Linked DNA regions of Sphaerotilus microaerophilus. The protein of the gene in region 1 interacts with the protein of each later gene in a pairwise test. Links are inferred from orthologs where the notes say so. Each region holds a gene or a part of one and is shown in the gene's direction. Other genes may lie near its edges. The genes, in order: glnL and NGK70_RS10345.

Region 1 (4,113 bases):
CGCATGACGACCCACCCGATCGAGTTCGACATGTACTACGCACTGTGAGGTGTGCCGGTGGCGGGCCTGGGCCTGCCACCCTCGCACCATCCAGAAAAAAGGACGGCCTGCGGGCCGTCTTTTGCATGGTGCCGGGCCGCTTGCCAGGCTTGGCGGTCCGGCTTGTCTACCGTTCGGGGCCTTTGCGCGATACTGGTTCATGCTCATTCGAAATGCGACGCCGCTGCTGGCGGGCCTGATGTTGCTGTCTGCTGCGGGGCAGGCGGTGGCCCAGGGCCGCGAGGTCTACCGCTGCCCCGGCAACCTCTACACCGACCAGATCAGTCCCAAGGAGGCCATGGAGCGTGGCTGCAAGACCCTCTCCGGCGCGCCGGTGACGGTGGTGCAGTCGCCACCGCGGCGTGCGCCGACGGCTGCCGGTGGCGTGGCATCGGCAGCGCCCGGGCGGCCCGAGAACCGCATCGATCCGGCCGAGCAGCGCGCCCGCGACAGCGACGCGCGCCGCATCCTGGAAGCCGAGCTGCGCAAAGAAGAAGAGCGCCTGGCGCAGCTGCACAAGGACCTCGTCCAGGGCGAGGCGGAGCGCCGGGGCGACGAGCGCAACTTCGCGCGCTACCAGGAGCGTGTGGCCGAGCTCAAGGCCGCCGTGGCGCGCAAGGAGGCCGATGTGGCGGCGATCCGGCGCGAGCTGGCCAAGCTGCCTGCCCCATGAGCGGCTTGCGGCCGGCCAGTGCGGGTCGTGGCGAGAGCGGGCGCTACGAGGCCTTCGATCACCTGGCGACGATGGTGGCCGTGCTGCGTGCCGCGGATGGCTGCTGCCTGTTCGTGAATGCCGCCTTCGAGGCGGCGCTGGGCCTGCCCCGCCGCGCCCTGCTGCGGCGCGGCCGGCTGTTCGACTGGTTCGTCGATGCCTCCGCGCTGGTGACCAACTACCAGGCCGTGGTGGCCAACCAGTACAGCACCGTGCGGCTGGAGGCCCTGCTGCGCCGGCCCACCGCGCCACATGCCGAGCCGCTGCCGGTGCACGTCATCGTCACGCAGGTCGACCACGGCGAGACCATCCTGCTGGAGCTGGTCGAGATCGAGCAGCAGGCCCGCCAGGACCGCGAGACCCGCACGCTCGACCAGGTGCGTGTGACCAAGGAGCTGATCCGCAACCTGGCGCACGAGATCAAGAACCCGCTGGGGGGCATCCGCGGCGCGGCCCAGCTGCTGGAAATGGACTTGGCCGACGCCACGCTCACCGAGTACACGCAGGTCATCATCCACGAGGCGGATCGCCTGCAGGCACTGGTGGACCGGCTGCTGGCGCCGCACCGGCGCCCGCACATGGTGGCCGACGTCAACATCCACGAGGTGCTGGAGCGGGTGCGCTCGCTGGTGCTGGCCGAGTTCTCCAGGGGCCTGACGATCGTGCGCGACTACGACGCCTCGTTGCCCGAGTTCCGTGGCGACCGTGAGCAGCTCATCCAGGCGGTGCTCAACATCACCCACAACGCGGCGCTGGCGCTGGCCGAGCGGCGCCAGGCAGGCGATGCGCGCATCGTGCTGCGCACCCGGGCGGCACGGCAGGTCACCATCGGCCGGCAGCGCTACCGGCTGGCACTGGAATTGCATATCGAGGACAACGGACCCGGCGTGCCGCCCGAGATCCGTGATCGCATCTTCTTCCCCCTGGTGTCCGGGCGGGAGGGGGGCTCGGGCCTTGGGCTGACGCTGGCGCAGGACTTCATCCAGCAGCATCAGGGCCTGATCGAGTGCGAGAGCGAACCCGGGCGCACGCTGTTCAAGATACAGATCCCGCTGCCGTAGCCGAGCTGCTCCAGGCCTGGCGCCGTGCAGCGATCCCTTCTGCACACCACGGGCGAAGCATGAAACCCATCTGGGTCGTCGACGACGACCAATCCATCCGATTCGTGCTCGAAAAGGCGCTTGGCCGCGAAGGCCTGCCGGTGCGCAGCTTCACCAACCCGCGTGACGTGCTGGCGGCGCTCGACGATGACGTGCCGCAGGTGCTGGTGAGCGACATCCGCATGCCGGGGGGCTCCGGCATCGACCTGCTGAGCAAGGTCAAGGAGCGTCACCCAGGATTGCCGGTCATCATCATGACCGCCTACTCTGACCTCGACAGCGCCGTGTCGGCCTTCCAGGGCGGTGCCTTCGAGTACCTGCCCAAGCCCTTCGACCTGCCCAAGGCGGTGGAGTTGATCCGCCGCGCGGTCGAGGAGAGCCTGCGAGAGGAGAGCGTGGACGAGCAGGCCACCGAGGTGCCGGAGATGCTGGGCCAGGCGCCGGCCATGCAGGACGTGTTCCGTGCCATCGGCCGGCTCAGCCAGAGCAACGTCACGGTGCTGATCACCGGCGAGTCCGGCTCCGGCAAGGAGCTGGTGGCGCGTGCGCTGCACCGCCACAGCCCGCGCGGCGACCTGGGCAACAAGGGGCCCTTCGTCGCCATCAACACCGCGGCGATCCCGAAGGACCTGCTGGAGAGCGAACTGTTCGGCCACGAGCGCGGCGCCTTCACCGGCGCGCAGGCCACGCGGCGCGGGCGCTTCGAGCAGGCCGAGGGCGGCACGCTCTTCCTCGACGAGATTGGCGACATGCCCTTCGACCTGCAGACGCGCCTGCTGCGCGTGCTCAGCGACGGGCAGTTCTATCGCGTGGGCGGCCACCAGCCGCTGAAGGCCAACGTGCGCGTGATCGCCGCGACGCACCAGAACCTGGAGGATCGGGTGCGCGACGGGGTGTTCCGCGAGGACCTCTTCCACCGCCTGAACGTGATCCGCCTGCGCCTGCCGCCGCTGCGCGAGCGGCGCGAGGACATCCCGGGACTGGCGCGCCACTTCCTGCAGCGCAGCGCCAAGGAGCTGGGCGGCGAGCCCAAGCGCATCTCCGAGGCCGCCCTGCAGCAGATCGTGCAGTTCGACTTCCCCGGCAACGTGCGCCAGCTGGAGAACCTCTGCCACTGGCTGACGGTGATGGCGCCAGCCCAGGTGATCGACCGCAAGGACCTGCCGCCGGACGTCCTGGGCTCCGGCACGCCCCTGCCCCCACCGGCCGCGGCGCCCGGGGTGCCTGCACCTGCCGCACCGGCCGGGGGTGTTGTCGACGGCCGTGTCCATGCCAATGCCAATGGCCATGCGGATGCCGCGCCCGCAGACCTGCAGGCCCTGGCTGGCGGCACCTGGCTGCCGGACCTGGAGCGTGAGGCGCGCAGCCTGCTGGAGCAGAACCAGCCGGATGTGTGGGAGCACCTGACGCGCCAGTTCGAGGCCCGGCTGATCCTCACGGCGCTGGCGCTCACCAAGGGCCGTCGCATCGAGGCAGCCCACAAGCTGGGCATCGGCCGCAACACCATCACGCGCAAGATCCAGGAACTCGGGCTGGATTGAGCGCCAGGGCGATGGAGGCCGGGGTATGTCTGGGCCCCGGTGTGAGTTGGCGCAGATCCTGCGTGCAACAGCGCCCATCGGCGGGGCGAGCCTTGACATGCCTCAACCGTCGGGCCGGCGACTTGGGAGACAGTGCAGCAGCACTTTTGCTGACCTGCCCTACTTTCCTGCGCTGCCGTGGAGACCTTGGATGTCATGGCTGCAGGCACCGCTTCCCGTGCCTGCACACCGCCCCGCCCGCGCCGTCGTCTGGCGGCGGCACCGCCATCCCCTGCCGATCCGGCGCCGTGGCAGCAGGTGCTGGGCGGGCCTGCGCTGAGCGCCTCCGAGTTCTCCCTGCTGGTGCGGCTGGCCGAACGGCACAGCATCGCTGCTGGCGACGCTGTGCTCGACTGCCATGTGCCGGCACGCTCGCTGGTGCTGCTGATGTCGGGCGACGTGGTGCTGGGCTCGCGCGCGGCCGATGGCGGCCTGCGCACCGAGCGCAGCGTCACCGGGCCGGCCTGGCTGGACGTGACCGCTGCCTGGCTGGACCAGCCCTACGCGATGGAGGCCCAGGCCCTGTCCGACGTGGTGATTGCCGAGCTGCCGATGGAGCGGCTGCGACCCCACCTCGCCACCCACCCCGCGCTGGCGCTGCGCCTGTGTGCCAACCTGGCCCAGCGGGTGCATGAACTGACCATCGCCTCGCGCAACCTGCTGCACAACGACGCGCCGGCCC
Region 2 (6,658 bases), 3.4 Mb from region 1 along the record:
GCTGGGCGGAGGCGGCGCGCCAGTAGGCGACGCGCACGTCCTGCACCAGCAGGTGGGTGGCCTTGCGGCGGCGCTCGGCAGCGGCCAGCACGCGGTCGCCCGCCTGCTGCTGGTTGTAGTAGGCCAGGCCGAAGTCGAGCAGGCTCCAGCTCATGTCCAGCGACACGAGGGTGTGCTCGCGTGACTGGGAGATCGAGGGGTTGGCCAGCGAGGGGGCACCGGTGACCGAGTCGGTGCTGCGGGAGACGCGGTCGCGGTCACGCGCGTTGTAGCCGGCGGCCGCAACCAGCTTGGGCAGGGCGTCGTAGCCGGCGGCATCCCACTGCTGCAGGGCCAGCGCCTCTTCCATCTGGCGGGCCCGGCGGTCCAGGTTGAACTTCAGGGCGCGGGCGATGGCCTCGTCCAGGCTGAGCTCGGTGCCCAGTGGCGGGACGTCCTGCTGCACGCGGGTCCGGTCGCTGTGCACCCGCTGCTGGTGTTCTTCCTTGCTGATGTCCTTCAGCGGCAGTTGCGAGCAACCTGCGGCAATCGCTGCGGCGGCCAGGGCGAGGAGGGTGCGGGTGGTACGGTGCGCCATGTGTGTTCTCCAACGGCATTCGATTGCCGGAGCCTCCGTGGTCCGCCGGGCCGCCTGCGGCGGCCGCCCTGCGCAGGGGCTCACCTGCGTGGTGCGGTCTTGAAACGAAAAAATGAAACCTGTGCATGCGCCCCTGCACCGTGTCGGCAGTGGGGCTCTGTCTGTGGTGATGCTATGGAGTGCCGGTTTGGCCGATCCTTCGATCAAGGGGGTGGATGCGGCGCACACTTGACACGGCACCGAACTGTGCGGCGCAGATATCGGCGGCTTCGGGGTGTCCTGAAGGGCAGGGGATTCACCTAGCGGCGACAATAGGTGCCTGGGTGCGCGGGTTTCCAGTCCTCCGCGCCTGTCTGCTTCCGCTTATTGCTGCTGCCTGGCGACCGAGTCGGTTCGGTTGGCTGGGCGCGCGTTCTCACCCGGTACCATCTGCTCCATGGCTCAATACGTCTTCACCATGAACCGCGTCGGCAAGATCGTGCCGCCGAAGCGGCAGATCCTGAAGGACATCTCGCTGTCCTTCTTCCCCGGCGCCAAGATCGGCGTGCTCGGCCTGAACGGCTCGGGCAAGTCCACGCTGCTCAAGATCATGGCTGGCCTGGACAAGGACATCGAGGGCGAGGCCTACCCGATGCCGGGCCTGAAAATCGGTTACCTCCCGCAGGAGCCGCAGCTCCAGCCCGAGCAGACTGTGCGTGAGGCGGTGGAGCAGGGCATCGGCGGCGTGCTGGCCGCCAAGAAACGGCTGGATGAGGTCTATGCCGCCTACGCCGAAGAAGATGCCGACTTCGACGCACTGGCCGCCGAGCAGGCCGAGCTGGAGGCGATCATCGCCGCGGCGGGTTCCGAGAACACCGACCTGCAGCTGGAGCTGGCCGCCGATGCGCTGCGCCTGCCGCCCTGGGATGCGGTGATCGGGGTGCTCTCCGGCGGTGAAAAGCGCCGTGTCGCGCTGTGCCGCCTGCTGCTGAGCAAGCCGGACATGCTGCTGCTCGATGAGCCGACCAACCACTTGGACGCCGAGTCGGTGGAGTGGTTGGAGCAGTTCCTGCAGCGCTTTGGTGGCACCGTGGTGGCGATCACCCACGATCGCTACTTCCTGGACAACGCCGCCGAGTGGATCCTGGAACTCGACCGCGGCTTCGGCCATCCCTACAAGGGCAACTACTCCGACTGGCTGGACCAGAAGGAGCGCCGCCTGGAGGTCGAGCAGAAGAAGGAAGATGCGCGCATCAAGGCGATGAAGGAGGAGCTCAAGTGGGTGCGCTCCAACGCCAAGGGCCGCCAGGCCAAGAGCAAGGCGCGCCTGGCCCGCTTCGAAGAGTTGAGCGACGTCGACTACCAGCGCCGCAACGAGACCAACGAGATCTTCATCCCGGTGGCCGAGCGCCTGGGCAACGAGGTGATCGAGTTCAAGGGCGTCTCCAAGAGCTTCGGCGACCGCGTGCTGATCGACAACCTGAGCTTCAAGGTGCCCCCGGGTGCGATCGTCGGCATCATTGGGCCGAACGGCGCGGGCAAGTCCACGCTGTTCCGCATGATCCAGGGCGCCGAGCAGCCCGATGCGGGCGAGGTGGTGATCGGCAAGACGGCCAAGCCGACCTTCGTCGACCAGAGCCGCGACTCGCTGGCGGGTGACAAGACGGTGTGGGAAGACGTCTCGGGCGGGCTGGACAACATCGTCGTAGGCCCCTTCGTGATGCCCTCGCGCGCCTACCTGGGCCGCTTCAACTTCAAGGGCAACGACCAGCAGAAGCTGGTGGGCAACCTCTCCGGGGGTGAGCGCGGCCGCCTGCACCTGGCCAAGACGCTGGCCCTGGGCGGCAACGTGCTGATGCTTGACGAGCCGTCCAACGATCTGGACGTCGAAACCCTGCGCGCGCTGGAAGAGGCGCTGCTGGAGTTCGCCGGCTCGGCGATGGTCATCAGCCACGACCGCTGGTTCCTGGACCGCATCTGCACGCACATCCTGGCCTGCGAGGGTGACTCGCAATGGTTCTTCTACAACGGCAACTTCCACGAGTACGAGGAAGACAAGAAGAAACGCCTGGGCGAGGAAGGTGCGCGCCCGAAGCGCGTGCGCTACAAAGCCTTGAAGTGATCCGCCCCCGTTGCGGCTGCGCCGCGGCCCGGATCGCCGAATTCGGTTAAATTGAGCTGAAAACCGCCTGGAGCATCACCACCATGAAACAAATCACCGCCGTCATCAAACCGTTCAAGCTTGAGGAAGTGCGTGAAGCGCTGGCAGACGTGGGCGTTACCGGCCTGACGGTGACCGAAGTGAAGGGCTTCGGCCGCCAGAAGGGCCACACCGAGCTGTACCGGGGTGCGGAGTACGTGGTGGACTTCCTGCCCAAGGTCAAGCTCGAAGTCGTGGTGAAGACCGAGGACGTGGACCGCTGCGTCGAGGCCATCGTCAAGGCGGCCAAGACCGGCAAGATCGGCGACGGCAAGATCTTCGTGACGCCGGTGGAGCAGGTCATCCGCATCCGTACCGGCGAAACCAACGATCAAGCAGTCTGATGGTCTGATCCGGAGGGCAATCCGCGCCGCAGCCCCCTTGAGGGTGCACGCGGCGTAGCGTCCTGAGTCAAGGGCCGGCGGCAACGCTGGCCCTTGTCACGTCCCGGCGTGGGTCGCCCCGCATTGCCTGGGGGCTCGGCTGGGGCGGCGTCCATCAGATGCGGCTGAAGTCCCCCGGGGCTGGCGACTGCAGATCCCCCAGGGCCTTGAACAGCGCGTCGACGCTGCGATGCACCTGCAGGCCGCGGGCCTGTTCGGTACTCACGAAGCCCTGCGCCTCGGTGTGCTTCATGAAGGTGAGCAGCGGCTCGTAGTAGCCCTCCACATCGAGCAGCGCCACTGGCTTGCGGTGGTAGCCGAGGTGCTGCCAGGACCAGACCTCATACAGCTCCTCGAAAGTGCCGATGCCACCCGGCAGCGCCACGAAGGCATCGGCCGCCTCGGCCATGGCCTGCTTGCGCTGGTGCATCGTCTCGACCACCTGGAGTTCGGTCAGACCGGTGTGGCTCACCTCGCGGCGTACCAGCGAGTCCGGGATGACGCCGAGCACCGGGGCGCCCGCGGCCAGGGCGGCATCCGCCACCTCCCCCATCAGGCCAACGCAGCCACCGCCGTAGACGAGGCTCCAGCCCACTTCGCCGATGCGCCGGCCCAGCTCGCGCGCGGCCTGCGTATACGCGGGGTGCTGGCCGTGGCGTGAACCACAGTAGACGCACAGGGCGGGTCGTTGGGCGAACATGAATCAGGCTCCTTGCAGCCGGTTCCAGAGCAGGGGCAGCCAGACCAGGGCACAGAGTGCCAGGGCCAGCGCGACCGCCGCACTACCGTAGTCCTTGGCGCGCTTGGCCAGTTCGTGCAGGTCGAAGGAGATGCGGTCGACCGTGGCTTCAATGGCCGAGTTGAGCAGCTCGACGATCATCAGCAGCAGCACGCTGCCGACCAGCAGGATGATCTCGATCGGGCTGCGCCCGACCCAGAAGGCCAGCGGCAGCAGGATTGCAGCGAGCCAGACCTCCTGGCGGAAGGCGCTCTCGGTGCGGTAGGCGGTTCGCAGTCCCTGGGCGGAATAGCCGGCGGCGTGCAGGATGCGATCCAGGCCGGTTCGGCCTTTGTGGGGATTGGTCATCACCGGCAAGATTGTGCCAGCCACAGGCGTCGCGGCCTTCACCGCTTGGCCTTCAGCGCTTCGATGCCGGCTTCGAGACGATCAGGCGGGTGCCGCAGAGCAGGTCATGCGGTGTCTGGCGCCCGGGCAGGACATGCGAGAGGGTGGCATAGGCCAGCCCCCAGGCCAGAGCCGCGAGGCTCAGGGCGGTGCCGGAATGCCACCCCGCCAGTGCGCCCAAGCCCAGCCCAGGCAGGAACCAGAGCCAGCTGCTCAAGTAGCGTGCCACGGCGCGGCGCTGTGTCACCGGGGCGCCGTGTGCGTCGACCAAGCGAAGATGCCAGGTCTTCATCGCCACGGTCTGCCCGCCGCGCGACCAGAACCACACGAAGTAAAGACCCAGGATCACGAAGAGGACGGCCTGCAGGCCGGCCCGACCATCGAGTGCATGCCGCTGCTGGGTGAGGCTGGAGTACAGGAAGCCGGCCACCGAGATCACGCCGAAGAGAACCACGCCCTCGTACAGCATGGCGGCCAAGCGGCGCCAGAAGCCAGGAGCAACCGTGCTCACCTGTGCGTGGTCCTCTGCGCCACTGTCGGCGCTGGCTGTCGAACTCACTGCGGCGCAACGATCTGTTCCGCGGCGGCTCCCTGTGGGCCTCGCTGGGGTAGCAGCGTCGCGCTGTTCACGAAGTCGCCTGTGGCGGCGATCTTCGGCATTCCGGCCTGCTGATGCCTTGGTGGAGCGGGGCGTTGAGTCAGGGGCCGTGTGCTGGCCCCCACGCTCGCCTGCACCGTGCCCGGGCCGATCGAGCGGGGCAGCGCCTCGCGCGGCTTGGCGGCGGCGATCACATTGGATTTGGCCTGGGTGCGATCAAACCCCGTGGCAGACGGGGCAGCAGCGACCGGTGCCACCGCACTGGCCACCGCGCGCTGACTGGCCTTGTCGGCGAGCGCCTTGCGTTGGGCTTCCGGTAGGGCTTGGTAGGCGTCCCACAGCGCCTGGCGCTCGGACATGGGCACCTGGCGCGTGGTCTCGAAGTGCAGTCGGGCGGTATTGCGCTGGGCTGGCGTCATGCTGACCCACTCCGCCATGCGTGCCTGCATGCGGATCTGCTGATCCCTGGGCAGGTTCGGCAGACGCGCAGCGACCTCGCGCCACTTTTGCTTGCGCGTCGCGTCGATCGACTGCCACTGCGATTGCAGCGGGTGCAGGGCCAACCGCTCGGCGGGCGTCAGTTCAGCCCATGCTGGCCCTCCCGCGGCGGCATGAACCCAGCCGGCGGCCGACAAGGCCAAGCCCAGGCAGATCCCTTGCAGGATCGGACGCAGTCGGAAGGTCCGGCGCGCAAGGTTCACTGGGCAGCCCCACTGCCGTCGGCCACCGGAGTCGAGGTCACGAACTCGGTGAACCCGGGGTCCACGTAAGCGGCGGGCGGCAGGTCGTCGCCCAGCAGCGCCGTGTCGATCTCGGCCGCAGCCTGGATCTGCTCGTGGGTGTGCCATTGGTCGATGCCGACGAGCCCGGCGGCCAGCACCAGCAGCAAGGCGATGATGCCGGCACGCATCCACCAAGCCTCGTCGCGGTCGTCGCCACTGCTCATCAGGGCGATCGTGCCGTTGTGGGGGTCGATGTGGGCGATCTGAACTTCGCTGGCCGTGCGCGACGCTGGCACAGCCACCTTCTGGCGGGCGGCCTGCTGCGCGCGTGCGACGGCCTGGAGGCGTGCCACCCGCAGGCGCTCACTGACGTCGTGGGGAACCACCTCGGCTCCGGTCTGCAGGTGGGCGGCCACTCGCAGGCCGAACCGCGCCTCCAGGGCCTGCGCTTCGGCGGGCGGCCAGGGGCGGTTGGGCGATACGGTGTTCACAGCGAGATTCCCTTGAGTGTCAGAGCCTGGGCCAGTGCATGGACGGCACGGGAGCAGTGGGTCTTGACACTGCCCTCCGAGCATCCCATGGCGGCGGCCGTTTCGGCCACATCCATTTCCTCCCAGTAACGCATCAGGAAGGCTTCCCGTTGACGCGTTGGCAGTTTGGCCACTTCGTCCTCGATCGATTTCAGGGTTTGCAGGCGCTGCACGGTGTCGGCAGAACTCTCGGTGCCAAGGGATCCGCTCTGGTCCTCCAGCATCTCCAGCAGGTCGAAGTCCGGATCCCCATCTGGAGACTCGAACTCCGAGAAAAGGTTCATCACGCCCCGTCGAACCTTCTGGTGGCGGAACCAGTCCATTGTGGCGTTGGACAAGATGCGCTGGAACAGCATGGGCCACTCCGCCGCAGGCCGATCGGCATAGCGTTCAGCAAGGCGAATCATGGCGTCCTGCACGATGTCCAGTGCGGCATCGTCATCACGCACCGCGTACACCGTGCGCTTGAAGGCGCGTTTCTCGACGCCTTGCAGAAAATTGGAGAGCTCTTTGTCGGCGGCCAAGGTGGGGTAGGGAGCGTCG

The links.
Region 2: the proteins of glnL (region 1) and NGK70_RS10345 interact in binary tests that used the Escherichia coli proteins (3 or more experiments, as listed by UniProt). The link is inferred for Sphaerotilus microaerophilus from one-to-one orthologs.

Annotation. Positions count from the first base shown.
Region 1 is NZ_AP025730.1:5,802,781-5,806,893, reverse strand. The notes cover bases 1-2,797. They hold glnL (nitrogen regulation protein NR(II)), read left to right. Parts: upstream 1-783; coding sequence 784-1,812; downstream 1,813-2,797. Other genes in these bases: ntrC (nitrogen regulation protein NR(I)), read left to right, coding at 1,872-2,797; NGK70_RS25185 (hypothetical protein), read left to right, coding at 200-712; glnA (type I glutamate--ammonia ligase), read left to right, coding at 1-48. Outside these bases: more of ntrC, read left to right, coding at 2,798-3,392; NGK70_RS25170 (Crp/Fnr family transcriptional regulator), read left to right, coding at 3,588-4,113.
Region 2 is NZ_AP025730.1:2,380,642-2,387,299, forward strand. What follows is about bases 1,696-4,430. They hold NGK70_RS10345 (P-II family nitrogen regulator), read left to right. Parts: upstream 1,696-2,761; coding sequence 2,762-3,100; downstream 3,101-4,430. Other genes in these bases: ettA (energy-dependent translational throttle protein EttA), read left to right, coding at 1,696-2,678; NGK70_RS10350 (LOG family protein), read right to left, coding at 3,255-3,839; NGK70_RS10355 (diacylglycerol kinase), read right to left, coding at 3,843-4,226; NGK70_RS10360 (RDD family protein), read right to left, coding at 4,279-4,430. In the rest of the region: NGK70_RS10335 (TolC family protein), read right to left, coding at 1-577; more of ettA, read left to right, coding at 1,014-1,695; more of NGK70_RS10360, read right to left, coding at 4,431-4,776; NGK70_RS10365 (DUF3106 domain-containing protein), read right to left, coding at 4,821-5,564; NGK70_RS10370 (DUF3619 family protein), read right to left, coding at 5,561-6,076; NGK70_RS10375 (RNA polymerase sigma factor), read right to left, coding at 6,073-6,639. UniProt on the Escherichia coli protein: P-II indirectly controls the transcription of the glutamine synthetase gene (glnA). P-II prevents NR-II-catalyzed conversion of NR-I to NR-I-phosphate, the transcriptional activator of GlnA. When P-II is uridylylated to P-II-UMP, these events are reversed.